DNA from 2 places in the Paenibacillus sp. EB106-05-06-XG162 genome. Region 2 is predicted to be linked to the other one. Evidence: predicted binding sites of a transcription regulator. Region 2 holds the regulator's gene; the other holds the start of a gene.
What was found. Region 2 encodes LexA, which represses DNA repair genes until DNA is damaged. Its sites were predicted from a motif close to CGAACATATGTTCG; they were not measured.

Region 1: the regulator LexA is predicted to act here: its motif matches at 2,654-2,667, upstream of AC3WU2_RS23070 (DNA polymerase IV).

What each region holds. Positions count from the first base shown of each region.
Region 1 covers NZ_JBYTDT010000013.1:113,180-121,092, forward strand. The annotation lists gene AC3WU2_RS23055 (M23 family metallopeptidase) at 1-759, shown strand, start outside; gene AC3WU2_RS23060 (hypothetical protein) at 763-1,266, shown strand; gene AC3WU2_RS23065 (hypothetical protein) at 1,383-2,300, shown strand; gene AC3WU2_RS23070 (DNA polymerase IV) at 2,739-3,998, shown strand; partial or broken gene AC3WU2_RS23075 (YolD-like family protein) at 4,105-4,323, shown strand; gene AC3WU2_RS23080 (hypothetical protein) at 4,949-5,296, shown strand; gene AC3WU2_RS23085 (protein kinase domain-containing protein) at 5,236-5,793, shown strand; gene AC3WU2_RS23090 (hypothetical protein) at 5,907-6,152, shown strand.
Region 2 covers NZ_JBYTDT010000009.1:79,042-86,954, reverse strand. The annotation lists gene AC3WU2_RS18950 (DUF896 domain-containing protein) at 1-101, opposite strand, end outside; gene AC3WU2_RS18945 (LysM peptidoglycan-binding domain-containing protein) at 216-572, opposite strand; gene lexA (transcriptional repressor LexA) at 754-1,380, shown strand; gene glnA (type I glutamate--ammonia ligase) at 1,796-3,124, opposite strand; gene AC3WU2_RS18930 (MerR family transcriptional regulator) at 3,159-3,569, opposite strand; gene AC3WU2_RS18925 (methionine gamma-lyase family protein) at 3,650-4,903, opposite strand; gene spoVK (stage V sporulation protein K) at 4,956-5,957, opposite strand; gene AC3WU2_RS18915 (YdcF family protein) at 6,039-6,635, opposite strand; gene AC3WU2_RS18910 (ribonuclease FAU-1 family protein) at 6,662-7,246, opposite strand; gene AC3WU2_RS18905 (peptidylprolyl isomerase) at 7,419-7,913, opposite strand, start outside.

The sequences.
Region 1 (7,913 bases), on a different contig from region 2:
GTAGTTACTTGGGCCCATACCTGGAACAAAATTTATGAGTATAATTATCATCTTGTGACTTCAACAGAATCATACAGTGCAGGTGGAGGGGATGGATCTTCTACTTCGATTACAATAGAAAAAAGAGAATGGGTTTCTGATCCACCTAAAATAACACTTGATTTTACAAAATTTGATGATTGTATGGAGTTTTTTGACTTTTCAGAGGGGGATCGAGATCTGGTAGCGAATATTATTGCCTCAGACGAGAAAGGTTTGATAGAAATCCAGGGATATATTGATAGCGGACCACTAGGTGATGACACAATAGAAGAATCACCATGGGCACCTTCAACAGATGGAGAATTTATTTGGCCAACTAGTGTAACTCGTATTACATCTCGTTATGGTTACAGAATTGATCCTATAACTAAAAATAGAACAAAGTTGCATAAAGGAATTGATATTTCGGATGCAAAATGTAAAACGAGTGGTTGTTCTATTTTTGCGGTAGGCGATGGTAAAGTCTTGAAATCTTCCAATACAAATAATGGTTATGGGAACGAAGTACAAATAATACATTCAAATGGTTTGATTTCTCAATATGCACATATGAGTACAGGAAGTTTAAAATTTAAGAAAGGTGATTTAGTTAAACAAGGCCAAGTTATAGGGACTATGGGGACAACTGGGAACTCTACCGGAATACATTTGCATTTTGAAGTAAGAAGTGGATCAAAAGTATTTGACCCTCTGCTGTATCTGAAGGGGGCAAGATAAAATATGAAAAAAATATTATTTTACATTAGTGTTGCATGGATATTAATTATAATGGGAATCATATTAATTCCGAGGATGTATGATACAAAAGACGTAAAAATCTCTTCATCAATTCAAACTGATGAAGAAGGTCCTCTCGTAGGGGAATTATCTCGGCCAGAAACTATTAGAGAAGTAATTACAAATTTTATAGAGGCTATAAATAATAATGATTTAGAATTTGCAAGTTATTTTATCGAACCAAATTACATGTTAGATATTATTGATAGTGGGGGTGGTTCACCAGAGGAATCCATACAAAATTTTGTTCGATTATTTGAGCCAACAAAGTTAAAGTCTTTTGACCTAAAGTTACCTCAACAAATGAGAAATCGTTTTGATTGTACTATTAATATATATTTAATAGAAGGTTCAAATAAAAAATATAAGTTCACTATTGTTGAGGGATATGATGAGCATTCTGTTTCAAAACAATACTATATTGAAGATATAAATTTAATTGCTTGAAGGTAAATAGTTTTCTTTGTTACAATTTAAGGAAAATAGTTATAAAGTAGGATTTACATTTAACTTTTCGAATAATATTGTTAGATTTTTTGGGAAAGGAGGCTTGAAAACAGAGGATGAAGAGGACTTATACGAAGAGAGAACTTGCGGAAGCAATGCAAGTATTCGAGTCGGATGTTGACTCATGGATTAAAAATTTGTATATAAATCCTTCTAAGTCGGAAAATGATGACATAGTTTTTCAACTCAATGAAGTAACTCGATTTAAAGAATGGTACAGAGATAAGGTTCCTTTAAGAGAAGCTGCACATATGCTAAATGTTTCAATATCCCATTTAAACAATGAAGCCAGGACAGGGAATATAAATAGTGAATTAGTAGACTATGGGAAACAGAAGCGACGCATGTTTCGTATTGATGAATTAAACCACTATAAGAAGAATGCTCAAAGGATAAAGCGGAAAAAAGAACAAGGAAAATCAGTTGAAGTTTATGCAAATGGGTTAATTCTATTTGATGAGATCTGTACGGATTATGGAAATGCGTTTGTGATTCAAGTCGAGCCAGTTGAACTCTGGATTAATGGAGAACATCATATCCCTGAAAAATTGGTCATAAAAGAGAATGTGAAACGTCCTAAAGAAGTTAAATATAACAAAGATCCTGGAGTAATTTTGTTTAAATGTTGTTCATTAGATGAAAATTTTTTGTTCTTTATGAAGTCAATTAATACCTTGATACGAGAGCTTGGAGTTAATAATGTCAAAGTGTATAAATTTAATACTGTTTATAAAGTTAGGGCGAGAAGTGGTCTTGTAAAAGGAACAAAAACCGATTTCGAAATATTGAGATTGTTTCTAATCTCAGGGGATGTTGTATTTAACGGTAAAATAGTTCTTCGTACAAAGTATCAAAAAATGAATGTTAATCTTTCTTCAAAATGCATAGATCTTATTCTAGAATTTGCAAAAAAAAATCAGATCGATAGCTTTGATGAAGCTATTAATCAAGCAATAGAAGAGTATATAAATTAGTTATGAAATAATGAAATCTCCTCTTAAAGAAGGGGATTTTTTTATATTTAGAAGTATAGTAATAAATTGAAAAGATGGTCAGGTGGTCCCATTTCAGAGTTACGAAAAAGACCCCTCTTCAGCACATTTTCAAGATTATTATATGATTTTTTTTTTGTTTGATGTATTTTTTTAACAAAGTGTCGGGTACTGAACGTTTTGTGCCCGTCTGTACAGCGCGACTAGTTTATGCAGAGCTGCTTCGTTAATAACTGGACGGAGCTGATTCCTGTTTCGTGCGGGGTAATGGGGCAGCATATCGAAACTGCTTTAAAAATACTTTGCATAACTGTTTCCATTTGTCCTATAATATAAGAACAAATGTTCCAGTTGATACGATTGTCTAAATATTGCATTGCTTTTTACCCCATTAGTTTATGAAGGGTTGTGTTAATTATTATGAATAAAGTCATATTTCTTGCTGACTGCGAAAGCTTTTACGCAAGTGTTGAAAAAGCGGACCATCCCCAATATAAAAATAAACCTCTTGCAGTTGCGGGTAATCCAGAACGTAGGTCTGGAATTATACTAGCGGCTTGCCCAATTGCCAAAAGTTATGGTGTATCTACTGCAGAACGTCTAGGGGAAGCGTTACGGAAATGTCCGAATCTTGTTATCATGCGCCCAAGGATGCAACGTTATATCGATGTTTCACTAGAAATTACTGACATATACGAAAGATTTACTGACCTTGTAGAACCCTTTAGTGTAGATGAACAATTTTTAGATTTGTCTGGATCTCTAAAACTGTTCGGCGGAGACCCTATCTATATCGCTCAAGCAATACAACGGAAGGTAATGGAACAAACAGGAGTACGTGTTCGGATTGGAATTTCTTCAAATAAGATGCTCTCGAAAATAGCTACGGATATCTGGGCCAAGAAAAATAAAACCGGAATATTTGTACTTAATCAAGAAGATGTTGAACGAGTACTTTGGCCACAACCAGTTGATAAAATGTTTGGTGTAGGTTCCAGGATGACTGCACACTTTGCAAAGCTAGGTATGACAACGATAGGTGACGTTGCACGTACGCCACTCCCTGTACTCAAAGATAAGTTTCGAGCCCGCTTTGGAAAGCAATCTGACATTCATGCAGAGGTTATGTGGCGTACAGCTAATGGGTTAGATAATAGTCAGGTAACACCAGGTACTTTCAACGCTGCTCCGAAGTCGGTGGGGCATATGATGACTTTACCCAGAGACTATTCTGACTCAACAGAAGTGAACGTTATTTTAAGGGAGCTTACGGAGGAAGTATGTCGTGATTGTCGAAAAAAAGGTTATATGGGATCAGTTGTAACTGTCAGCTGCATGTGCAGCCCTTATGAATCACCGACTGGATTCTCTCGGCAAATGAAGATGTCAGATCCCACAAACAATACGAATAAAGTATTTGATGCAGTTAAAACGATATTTTATAAATACTGGGATAAGATGCCTGTTCGCCGTGCCGGAGTAATGCTGAGCGCCCTTACAGATGATCAGACGTATCAATTAACATTGTTTGAGGATCAGCCGAAAGCTCGGGCCATTGATAAAGTTACAGATCAAATTAAAGATCGATTTGGGAGTACGGCAATAGTGCGTGCATCTTCACTTACAAATGCAGGTCAAGCGTTAGATCGATCAAAACGAATAGGAGGTCATTATAAGTGAGCAAGAAACTTACTAATAATGGTTTTGGGAATCAAACAGGTTAACACTACCACAACACCGTGAGGCTATTAGAGAACGTGCAGAAGAGCGTTAGAAACATGAGAGAGAGGATTTAGATCAGCAGGAGGTAGAACAGATCGTAGCCGCGATAGGTGACTCCTACACCTACGAAACCGAAATCAATTTGATTATATTCAACCCACATAAGAATACGGATATTTCTGGGATTGTAATACAAATGGATCAGCACCAGAAGATGATTCGACTTAAGATAACCAATGGATTCAAAGATATTTTTTTCAAAGACATTTTGGGGGTTAGTTAAAATGGATCACTTCACTCGAATCCCAAGATCGTAAGGTTAAGAAGGGATAAGGACGTACGACACTTGATATTGACAAGGAATTAACTTCCATATAAAATATATTTTCTAATCATGATTGTTAAAGGAATGGGTTCGAGCCCTGTACTCTCCAAAATCTCGATTCAGCTAAGTGAGAATGTCGTGCTAAATAACCTTCTATCAGGTTTACAGAGCACCGTTATCGCTATACTGCTTCCGCTTGTCATTACGAAAGGGTTGGTGCCAATGTGCATAATCGTTATTATCATGTCCCTGGTTGCTTCTGGAGGGTTGGTGTAACTGGGAGCACAATATCAATAGCAAGACAGCCAGGGACCCAAATGTCACCGCCTTTAGAAGGCGGTTTTTTATTTAGGTGCGGTCATTCCTGATGCTAGATGTTCTGTTAGATGCTTATTCCGATCAAAAAATCCGATGCAAATTAGTAGGCATGGATATGGTAGAGCATTGGCAAGAGCTATTAACGTTTTTTATTCGTAGGGCCGATGATGAAGATAAACAATCAGAAATTGGCATAACATGGCCACTGTTAATTTGTGCAGAAATCGGTCTTAAACCAGTCGCAACAAAGAGAGGCGGATACATCGTGAGAAATTGGACAAAGAATGGTACGTATTCAAATGTTACACCAATTCAACATCAAGGAATCGATTGCGTGAAGAAAGAACTAAAGGAGGAGCAGTTCACCGAGAAGAACTTGGCGCGGTTCCAGAGGGAGTACGAGATTCTTAAGAGCATTAGTCATCCAAATATTATTCGGGTATATGAAATCGAGGGAGCTTCATACATCATGGAGAAAGCTGACTGTGATTTGGAGGAATACGTTCTAAAAATGAGCTTTCAGATGAAGAAGTTGACCGAATTATCGATGGAATTGCTTCGGGCCTCGCGTGCTTGCATGAACATGAGAATCAGATCATTCATCGGGATCTAAAACCGGCGAATGTGCTTATGGTTAGCGGTGTGCCGAAGATATCGGATCTAGGTGTATGTAAGCCACTGGTGAATAACTTCATCAAAACAAGTGCATATAGTCAGGAATTGATGGGTTCTATGCGGTATATGTGCGATCTGCATAAGGAGGGGAAGGAGGAGCCTACATTTCACTATGATATCTTTGCACTTGGCCGTGTGATCTACTTTATGGAGAAGAAAGAACATCCGCCAGTCGGGACGATCACCAATTTTGATGGCCTGCGGTATCGAGGGCTTGTCCTTTTGACCGAGCTGCAGTCCCAGGTTGAAGCACTTAACATGGAGATCTTCAATCGAATGCGCTTAAGCCTGATTTCTTCCAAGTTATCAATAGAAGATTCCATCACAAAGTACAATGGCTCTCAGATCGGCATGACTGAGCTGGTCGCAACTTTAGCCAACGGAAGTCTCCTAGGGTTTTTGAAGTTTTACATAGTGGAACAGCTAGTGTTATAGAACACATTCCTCACCAAGACGATCAATCTCTTGGGCTATTTTATGACATCTACATGGACTTGTTCGCATCCTTTCGGCAACAACCATATTGGGACTTCAAGAAATGCACTACGGTGACAGAACGTTTGCTTGAATTGTTCGATAAAGCAAGTGGAATGCAACTTCGCAGAAAGTTGTTTCTTGCTGCATATGAGTGGTCGTATGATGGAAACCAGTATGGCGCTATGAAGGAAATGGACGGTTATATAAGGCGGATGAAAAGGAAAAACGACTATTTAGATCTATATATGGAGCTCGTGGGTTACCTCGATGGTTCTGGTATGAATAGTGTTGATACATTCATTGATCAGCACGGCTAGATAATTCTTGCTCTAACACCGAAAAAACCGCTAAAAGCAAATCTGCGATCGTATTCTCAATTCACACCTCAATGATGCAAAGAGGTTAAAGGATTAGACGAAAATGAAGGGGTTGCTTCGAAATTGGAAGCAGATGATCCAATTGCAAACATTCCTATGTCTGCACTCCTGGATGCGGACCGGCGGCGCGGAGCGATCTTCAGCAAGCTTCCTTGGAAGTGTTTGAACTGTACGGAACCCGGCTAGCGTCCTAGGTGTTCTGCAGAAAGAGTAAGTATTTCTAATCTTCAGACTTCTGAATTATTTTATAAAACGAGCCACTAGAATCCCTCTAGAGGCTCGTTTTACTATCAGAGTGTAATTTGACTCTCTGATAATTTTCCATTGGCACAATCACGTTGCAGCAGTATTGGCCCAGTCGCTTTCTGCAATACTGTTTGGAAACCAAGCATTTGCAGCTGACCAACCTCAGAGTCACACAGAAGCGAGCGATAAAATCTCATGGAATGTTTCCGGTGGTAATAGTTACACTGTTTATGCTGCTTCTTCAATTGGATTTATGGGTGCTGAATGGTTCACCAATATTTAATGATAAAGGCACTTCAGTAAAATCAGTACCCATTGTTTTTTTCCGTCTTCTTCCTTCGAACTGTAGACATTGATGCCATATTCATTGCTCTGAAGAAGGTATTTGGCGACCTGCAGGATGACCCTGTTTACGATCGCTTCCACGGCGAGCCGATGAATCGGCATCTGGCTATGCAGTTTGCATTTGTATATCGTCAGGCAAAGAAAGAACACACAAGTTAGTCAGCGCTTGATCCCGGCAGCGAACATTACCTTGTTTTGCTGTCGAGGAGTAGGTCTGATAAAATTCTTCGTAGAAACACCGTCCAGCAGCTCGGCGAATACCCTAGCGCGGAATTCCGTATCCAACAGCTATACCAGCAGCTACTGCTGCTGCATCACTTAGGGTTTACAAACGGAACTTCCGAATTGCAACCCTTTTTTATTATTGTTTAGCGCAGATCTGCTACGATGAACCTCATGCACTGAACTTTCAAGTGTTAGCAATTCTATAAATGAACCATTCCCATGGGTTGCGAACATATCGGGCAACGAAAAAGTTCTTCATTTTCGGAGATTAAAGTTGTCCTGTTGATTCTTCATTAGACACAAATAATGCACCTAATTCAATCATAATCGATGAAGGAAGGGTACACTTCAATTAAGCTTATTGAAGATGGGTATAAGCTTAAGCGATTTGTAGACTATAGTCAGTCAGCAATGTGAAGTACATCATTTTATAGTCAACTTATTTGCTAAATATAACGTGTAACATTATATGTCTAATGACACAAATGGGCCTAAATAACTTATTCGAGAAAAGCTTGTTAATCGGGCTTTTCTTTTTTTTTTTGTAGAAACATTTGTGTCAAAGATAAATGCACAAAAGTCCCTACATTATTGTTATTTACACAAAGTTACCTACATTGTCACGTTGTTAAGTTGCAAATGAACCTAAATAAAAAAATGGGAGTTCAATAGTGGAAATTGTCCGTTTTCGAGCAAATGGGGGTTGTATGACTTGTAGAGAAGGGAGAAGCCTGAATAATGAAACGTCCCAAAAGCATACTCTCCTGTAAATATTGTCTCTGATTCCTTGCTTATTCCGTGAAAAGGCAAGCCTCTTCTTATAACTCTAGAAAACAGAATTGTGCATACGAACTTAGTTTAACTGTAATCATGTGAAGTGTCCTA
Region 2 (7,913 bases):
CGAAGCGCGTCCCGTTCAACCGTCTCTTCCGGCGTCAAACCTACCGTTTTATGTTTACGAGCCAATTCATTAATTCGCTCTACAATCTTGTCGAAATTCATCACTATCCCCCCTATTCTGTCTATATTACTTTGACATTTACAATAGAGGTTGTCAAGGGTAACCCCTCCACTCTCAGCAGGGCCTATGCCCTATCGAGCATACGAATTAACCTTTTATAGAATTGGTAATTTAATCACTTCACCTGATTGAATGGAACTGTTCCGTTTACCATTCAGGTCTTTGATCATTTCAATATAATTACGAACATCCATCCCAGCTGGCTTATGTTCCTTCGCAATCGCCCACAATGTATCCCCTGATGATACAACAACCTGCAACGGAATGTTCGCATTACGTTCCCCTTCACGCGTATCTGCAGCAAATGCATTCAATAATCCCATACTCGTCAAACTGCATACAAGGACTAAGAACAATACAACCTGAACAATCTTCTTCTTAAGAAAAGAGTCTCTATTCACGACCTCGGAACGGTTATTATACACACTTTGATATGAGCTATACTTTAGCATAATCAGCACCCCAAACGTTTGTTCTGTTTTCTATGTCCATAATTTAACACGAACATTCGTTTGTGTCAACACTATTTTAGAACGTTCGTTCCCCTCATTCTTGCAATTTAGAACTAATGTTTGTACGAACGGTAGTTCTATGCTATAATTTTGTAAAAGTCTACTAATGGAGTTGAACCTCATGTCTAAAATATCCAATAGACAACAAGCTATTTTAGAATTTATAAGGAATGAAGTACGATCTAAAGGTTACCCTCCTTCTGTTCGTGAGATTGGAGAAGCTGTCGGTCTAGCTTCCAGCTCCACTGTGCACGGCCACTTGGATCGATTAGAGAAGAAGGGTTTAATACGCCGCGACCCTACCAAACCGCGGGCCATCGAACTCCTGAGTCAGGAAGAATCCGAACATACACATCTCTATACGCAGATGATTGCGAAGGTACCGATCGTGGGGAAAGTTACTGCAGGTGCGCCAATTACTGCGACGGAGAACATTGAAGATTATTTCCCGCTTCCAGAGCAATTCGTACATGACCAGAACGTGTTTATGCTCTCCGTCATGGGGGAAAGTATGATCGAGGCTGGTATTCATAATGGAGATTTTGTTATCGTCCGCCAGCAGCAGACAGCGAATAACGGCGATATCGTCGTAGCGATGACAGAAGATGACGAAGCTACTGTCAAGACTTTCTATAAAGAAAAAGACCATATTCGATTACAACCTGAGAATTCAACGATGGAACCGATTCGATTGAATCACGTTACCATTCTTGGTAAAGTTATTGGCTTGTTCCGCAATATGCACTAATTGCTATACATATTAGCATCGCTGGTTGTTCCAGCCAGATGCTAATTTATTATGAAGAGTCTCCCGAGCGATCGAGGGACTCTTTTATGCTTTTATAGATGAAAACAGCATATGGTCAACATCTTTTCTGTCACATGAGTGCGCAAGTTCCCTTGGTGAACTTGCATTCTACACATGTTCATCCGTTTTGTCATTATCCAACTCAACGGAGCCGTCCACAGATAGTGTTCATATCATCATGATTGCAACACTGCAGCTGACCATTCGATCCAACGATAAGAGAATTCGGCTTGGCTGCCCATATGACCTAAAATCGCTAGAACAAACAAAAACAGCCGCTACAATGAGGGCTGTTAGGTTACAAATATTTTAAACAAAAACCCCTAACACTTACAGCGCTAGGGGTTTCATCATTTTAGTAAAGCGTAATGTATTGATCGCGTTCCCATTGGTGAACTTGCGTACGGTACATATCCCACTCGATTTCTTTCAACTCATAGAAGTGAGTCAATGCGTGCTCACCTAGTGCACTGCAGATGACTTCGTCATTCACAAGCTCTGTCAAGGCTTCACGAAGGTCGGACGGCAAGCTAGGAATACCTTCAGCGATACGCTCTTCTTCGGACATGACATAGATGTTACGGTCCGTAGGTGCTGGAAGCTCCATTTTGTTCTTAATGCCATCTAGACCTGCTTTGAGCATCACTGCAAGTGATAGATAAGGATTCGCAGCTGGATCCGGGTTACGTACTTCAACGCGTGTTCCCAGACCACGAGATGCAGGAATACGAATCATCGGGCTACGGTTACTTGCGGACCATGCCACATAGCAAGGCGCTTCGTAACCTGGAACCAACCGTTTGTAGGAGTTCACCGTTGGATTCGTAATCGCTGCGAATCCACGGGCATGCTTCAAAATACCTGCCATGTATTGACGAGCTGTTTCGCTTAGACCCAGCTTGTCACTCTCATCATAGAACATATTTGTTTTGCCATTGAATAGCGACTGATGACAGTGCATACCTGAACCATTCACGCCATATAAAGGTTTCGCCATAAATGTTGCATGTAGTCCATGCTGTCTAGCAATGGTCTTAACAACAAGCTTAAAGGTCTGAATTTGGTCAGCAGCTTTAATCGCATTTGCATATTTAAAATCAATCTCATGTTGTCCCGGAGCAACCTCATGGTGGGAAGCTTCGATTTCAAATCCCATATCTTCTAGCGTCAATACGATCTCACGACGGCAGTTCTCACCAAGATCCGTAGGCGCAAGGTCGAAGTAACCGCCTTGGTCATTCAGTTCAAGCGTAGGGTTGCCTTTCTCATCCGTCTTGAAGAGGAAGAATTCCGGTTCTGGACCAACATTCATCGTCGTGTAGCCCATTTCTTCCGCTTCTTTCAGCGCACGCTTCAGAATACCGCGTGGATCCCCTTGGAATGGCGTGCCGTCTGGCATATACACATCACAGATCAGACGAGCGATGCGATCTTCAGTCACCCATGGGTAGATCAACCAAGTATCCAAATCCGGGAACAAGTACATATCCGATTCTTCAATACGTACATAACCTTCAATCGAGGAACCGTCAAACATCATTTTGTTATCAAGCGCCTTCTCCAACTGACTCACTGGAATTTCTACGTTCTTGATCGTTCCTAGCAAATCAGTGAACTGTAGACGAATAAATCTAACATTTTTTTCCTTGGCAATGCGCATAATATCATCTTTTGTAAAACTCACGGTATTCCTCTCCTTTGTTAATCATAATTGATTATTATTTATTATAAAATCGAGACAATTCACCTTGAATCAAGGATACTTGGCCCGGTCTCTTACCGTTAAGCAGCTGTTGCTTTAGTAATCGGTGCAATTGAGAATCCGAGAGTTCTTTTCGTTTCACTTCTGTATCCGGTGTAAGGACAGTCGCTTCTTCCGACTCCTTCGACATCGGAACCATCACCTGCTTAATTCCAGCAATGTTCACGCCCTTCTCGATCAACGACTTAATCTCGAGCAATCGCTCAACATCATTGAAAGAAAATAAACGCTGGTTACCAGAGGTCCGAGCAGGAACAATCAACTCATGTTGTTCATAGTAACGAATTTGCCTGGCTGTTAAGTCCGTCAGCTTCATTACGATGCCTATCGGGAATAGAGCCATGTTTCTGCGAATATCATCGCCCATTCTACGCATCCCTTTCTCTCATGGATATGTTAATATCATAGCTCCATCATCACGTCGTGTCAATAAGATGTTAGATAACTTCACAAAAGATGACTGTTAATCATCTGATCTAGTGCCGTTAACACACCAAACTTGACATGAGAATACGTCAGACCACCTTGCATGTATGCAATATAAGGTTCTCGGATTGGCGCATCGGCGGACAATTCCAAGCTTCCGCCCTGAATAAATGTACCTGCTGCCATAATAACGGGATGCTCATACCCAGGCATGTCCCATGGTTCTGGTACGACATGAGAATCCACGGCAGCTGCTAGCTGAATGCCCTGAACAAATCGAATCAAATGATCTGCACTTGTGAATTGGATCGCCTGAATCAAATCCGTGCGCGGATCGTTCCAGCTTGGTTTGGTAATAAATCCGAGTTGCTCGAACATCGCCGCTGCGAACACACTTCCTTTGACAGCCTGTCCAACGAGCGTCGGCGCAAGGAACAAGCCTTGGTAGATGGCTCGCGTCGTTCCGAGCATGGCCCCTACTTCACCGCCAATCCCTGGCGCGGTTAGTCGATAAGCCGCTTTCTCCACAAGATCACGTCGACCAACGATGTATCCACCCGTCTCTGCAATGCCTCCGCCGGGATTCTTAATCAGCGATCCCGCCATCATATCAACGCCAACTTCGGTCGGCTCCTGCATTTCCGTGAATTCACCATAGCAGTTATCCACGAACACAATGACGGATGGATTAATCTCCTTCACCCGGCGAACCATCTCACCGATCTCTGCAACCGTGAACGAAGATCGCCAGGAATACCCACGTGAACGTTGTATGCCGATGACTTTCGTATTCGGTGTCATTCGTTCACGCACAAGTTCCCAATCTACCCCACCATCCGATAGAAGATCGACTTCATCATATTCGATCCCAAAATCCTGCAGTGACCCTGCACCGTCTTGCGGTTTGCCAATCACTTTGTGCAATGTATCGTATGGCTTCCCTGTAATGTAAAGGAGCTTATCGCTAGGTCGCAGCACCCCAAATAACGCTGTTCCAATCGTATGCGTCCCGGACACAAAATGAGGCCGCACGAGTGCCGCCTCTGCTCCAAACACCTTGGCATATACTTCATCCAACACTTCGCGCCCGCGATCATTATAGCCATAGCCTGTCGATCCTGCGAAATGAAAGTCACTTACTTGATATTGCTGAAATGCACGAATTACTTTCCACTGATTCGCATCCACAATACGGTCAATCGCATGAATACGACCAGCTATAAGTTCTTCCACTTGCGCCTGCATTGTCGTTAATCGTTCTGAAAAGATTGTCATGATTCTTTCGTCTCTCCCTGTTGCTATCTTAATCACTTGCTGATTTCTACTCTTATGCTCGCCCTGATTTTTCTTTCTCAACCTTCAGGTCATCGTTCTTCAGCGTCATGAGCTCCGATCGGCTCGGTGATTGATGCTGATATTGATTGAGCAGCCTTACGGCTTGATTGCGGATCGACTTCTCGATCACATTACGAACGTATCGTGCATTACTAAATGCATGGAACGAATCGTTCTTCTCTTGTATTAAATGTTGTCTTAACTTCATGATCGTCTGCGGCATCAAGGTGTAATCACGCTCTTTGACCATCAGCTCAGCGATTTGAATTAATTGATCAATGGAATAGTCAGGAAACTCGATTTGAATCGGGAACCTTGAAGGCAATCCTGGATTCGTCTGAAGGAAAAATTCCATCTCATTGGAATAACCCGCCAAGATTAGCACGAATTGATTCTTCATGTCTTCCATCGCTTTAACTAATGTATCGATAGCTTCTTTTCCAAAATCCTTCTCCCCGCCGCGCGCAAGACTATACGCTTCATCAATGAACAGAACACCGCCAATCGCCTTCTTGACGAGGTCCCTCGTCTTCTGCGCTGTATGCCCGATGTATTCGCCCACCAAATCAGCTCGTTCAACCTCAATCAAATGCCCTTTACTGAGCACACCCATTTGTTGAAATAGTTTGGCCACAATCCGTGCTACTGTTGTCTTGCCGGTACCTGGGTTGCCTTTGAACACCATATGATAGACATGTGTACTGCTTAGAAGCCCAGCATCCGATCTCATTTGTGAGATTTGCAGCAGCGCATATATTTCATAGACTAACTCTTTAATATTATCCAGACCAATCAATTGGTCCAATTCCTTCTGCATTTCTGCAAAGTGACTGTTATGCACAGCTGCTTTGGCCGCTTGTTGCCCCGTACTCTCTGCTTCTGTCGTTGACTGAACTGCAGCATTTGGTTCTTGGTTTCGTAGAATAACACTGATCTGTCTTGATGGTCTTGTCTCGCTCCGTCCATTTGTTGAAGCCACTACTCGCCCATTCATGCTTCATCACCTCATTTTAGTCTAGGTGCTGACCCTTTAATCAATGTATTCTATCTTCGTCCACGATATTAGCAGTTTTGGTCAACCTTTCATTCCTATCGTTATCCACAGTTGATCCAGCTTCCATTTCGTGTACGCTAGCGACTCCCGCATCTGGTGCCACGCCATATTCAGCACTTTCGATTCCGTGGTCGATACAACTGGGCTCTGATACCCTAGGAAATTCGCTATTTCTAGTGATCTTGCCCCATGATAGCGATGCGTGATGATAACAGCCGATTTGTAGCCATGATCTTTCATGATCTCACGACTAAAGAGCAAATTCTCATAGGTGCTCGTCGCTTGATTCTCAAGTAGAATGTGCTCTGAAGGCACGCCTCGCTCTATCAAATACGCCGCCATGCCTTGTGCCTCCGTCAACCGAAGAGAAGGATGATCCAACCCGCCCGTGACGATAAACGTATCGAAATGACCTGCTTGATACAGTGATAATGCATAATCCAATCGTTCTACGAGTGCCGGACTCGGCTTATTATCCCATAATACTGCCCCTAGAACGATACCAACATCGGCATGAGACAATTCGCGCCCAGATGATTTGTTATGGATAACCCATTGCGTATACACAAACCAAATAAGTCCGCAAACGGCGAAAAGGAGCATAACTCTGAAAATCATGCTCCCCTTCATCTTTGATCCCGTTCTCAACATATAGGCCCCGGCGCCGAAGCGTCTCCAGGATGAGCATCATGACCAATACCGAACTCGGACCTTAGATCACGCTCTGACATGACGAAGTATGGGAATAGATGTGCCGTAATAATCCGCAGCAATTGTCTTGCCGTATCTGTCGCCAGCTCGTAATCCTCTTGCGTAATATCGCCATCGATAAGCGCATCGTCCAGTTCATCTTCATCCATCAAAAAAACAGCCCCGGTAGGCAGCACTACAATATCTAAGAACAAATCATCAAACCACGGAACCCCTTGTTCCGTAACACCTTGCGACTTGCAGATGTCAATGTACCATTGAACAATACGCTGTTTGTCATCAAACATCGCCGTCACAATAAAATTCTCATTCTGCGGAAAGTATTGCAGCCACGAATAACCTGCATCAGCAAGACACAGCTTCTTGCCGTCGTATTCTTTCCAGAGTGGGTCCCGAAGCCGCTCGATCGTATATAAAGTCACAAAGCCAGTAAACTCCGGTTTATCCACAAATTTCGATGTAAAGTGCTTACTGATAATTCTTCGCCAATTGGCGCGATCCGAAAATTTACGTTTCATGGGAATGACCCTCTCCATACGTTCTACTAAAAATCTTACCACAATTAGTAAGCCTACACCAGTCATCCCCTACAGCCACATACAAAAAACATTCATGTCAATCGAATTCATGTTCAAAAGTAATGCGTCAGAGCAAATAAAAAAACGTGCCTGAGGCACGTTTTTTTAGGATTTATTGTTCCGATATTTCTATCGATTTAATGGTTACTTGCTCCATAGGCTTGCTTTTTTCCTGTCCAGAATCATCGAGTTCCGTCGGCGTAGCAGCAATTTTCTTCACCGTATCCATTCCCTCGGACACTTTACCGAAGATGGGATAATTAGGTGTGCCATTCAATGAATCGATATCTGCACCTGTTCCAATGAAGAACTGACTGCCAGCAGAATTCGGAGCCCTAGTCTTCGCCATCGCCACGGTACCAACTTCATACTTGTGTGGACCGCCTAATTCATCTTGAATTGTATATCCCGGGCCGCCAGCGCCAGTCCCTTGCGGATCACCTGTCTGAACCATAAAGGACTCAATAATCCGATGGAACGTAATTCCATTGTAGAAGCCTTCCTTCGCTAAGAACACGAAGTTATTCACAGTGATTGGCGCATCCTTCGCGAACAGTTCGATGGTGAAATCGCCTTTCGATGTCGACACTTTCGCTGTATATTTCTT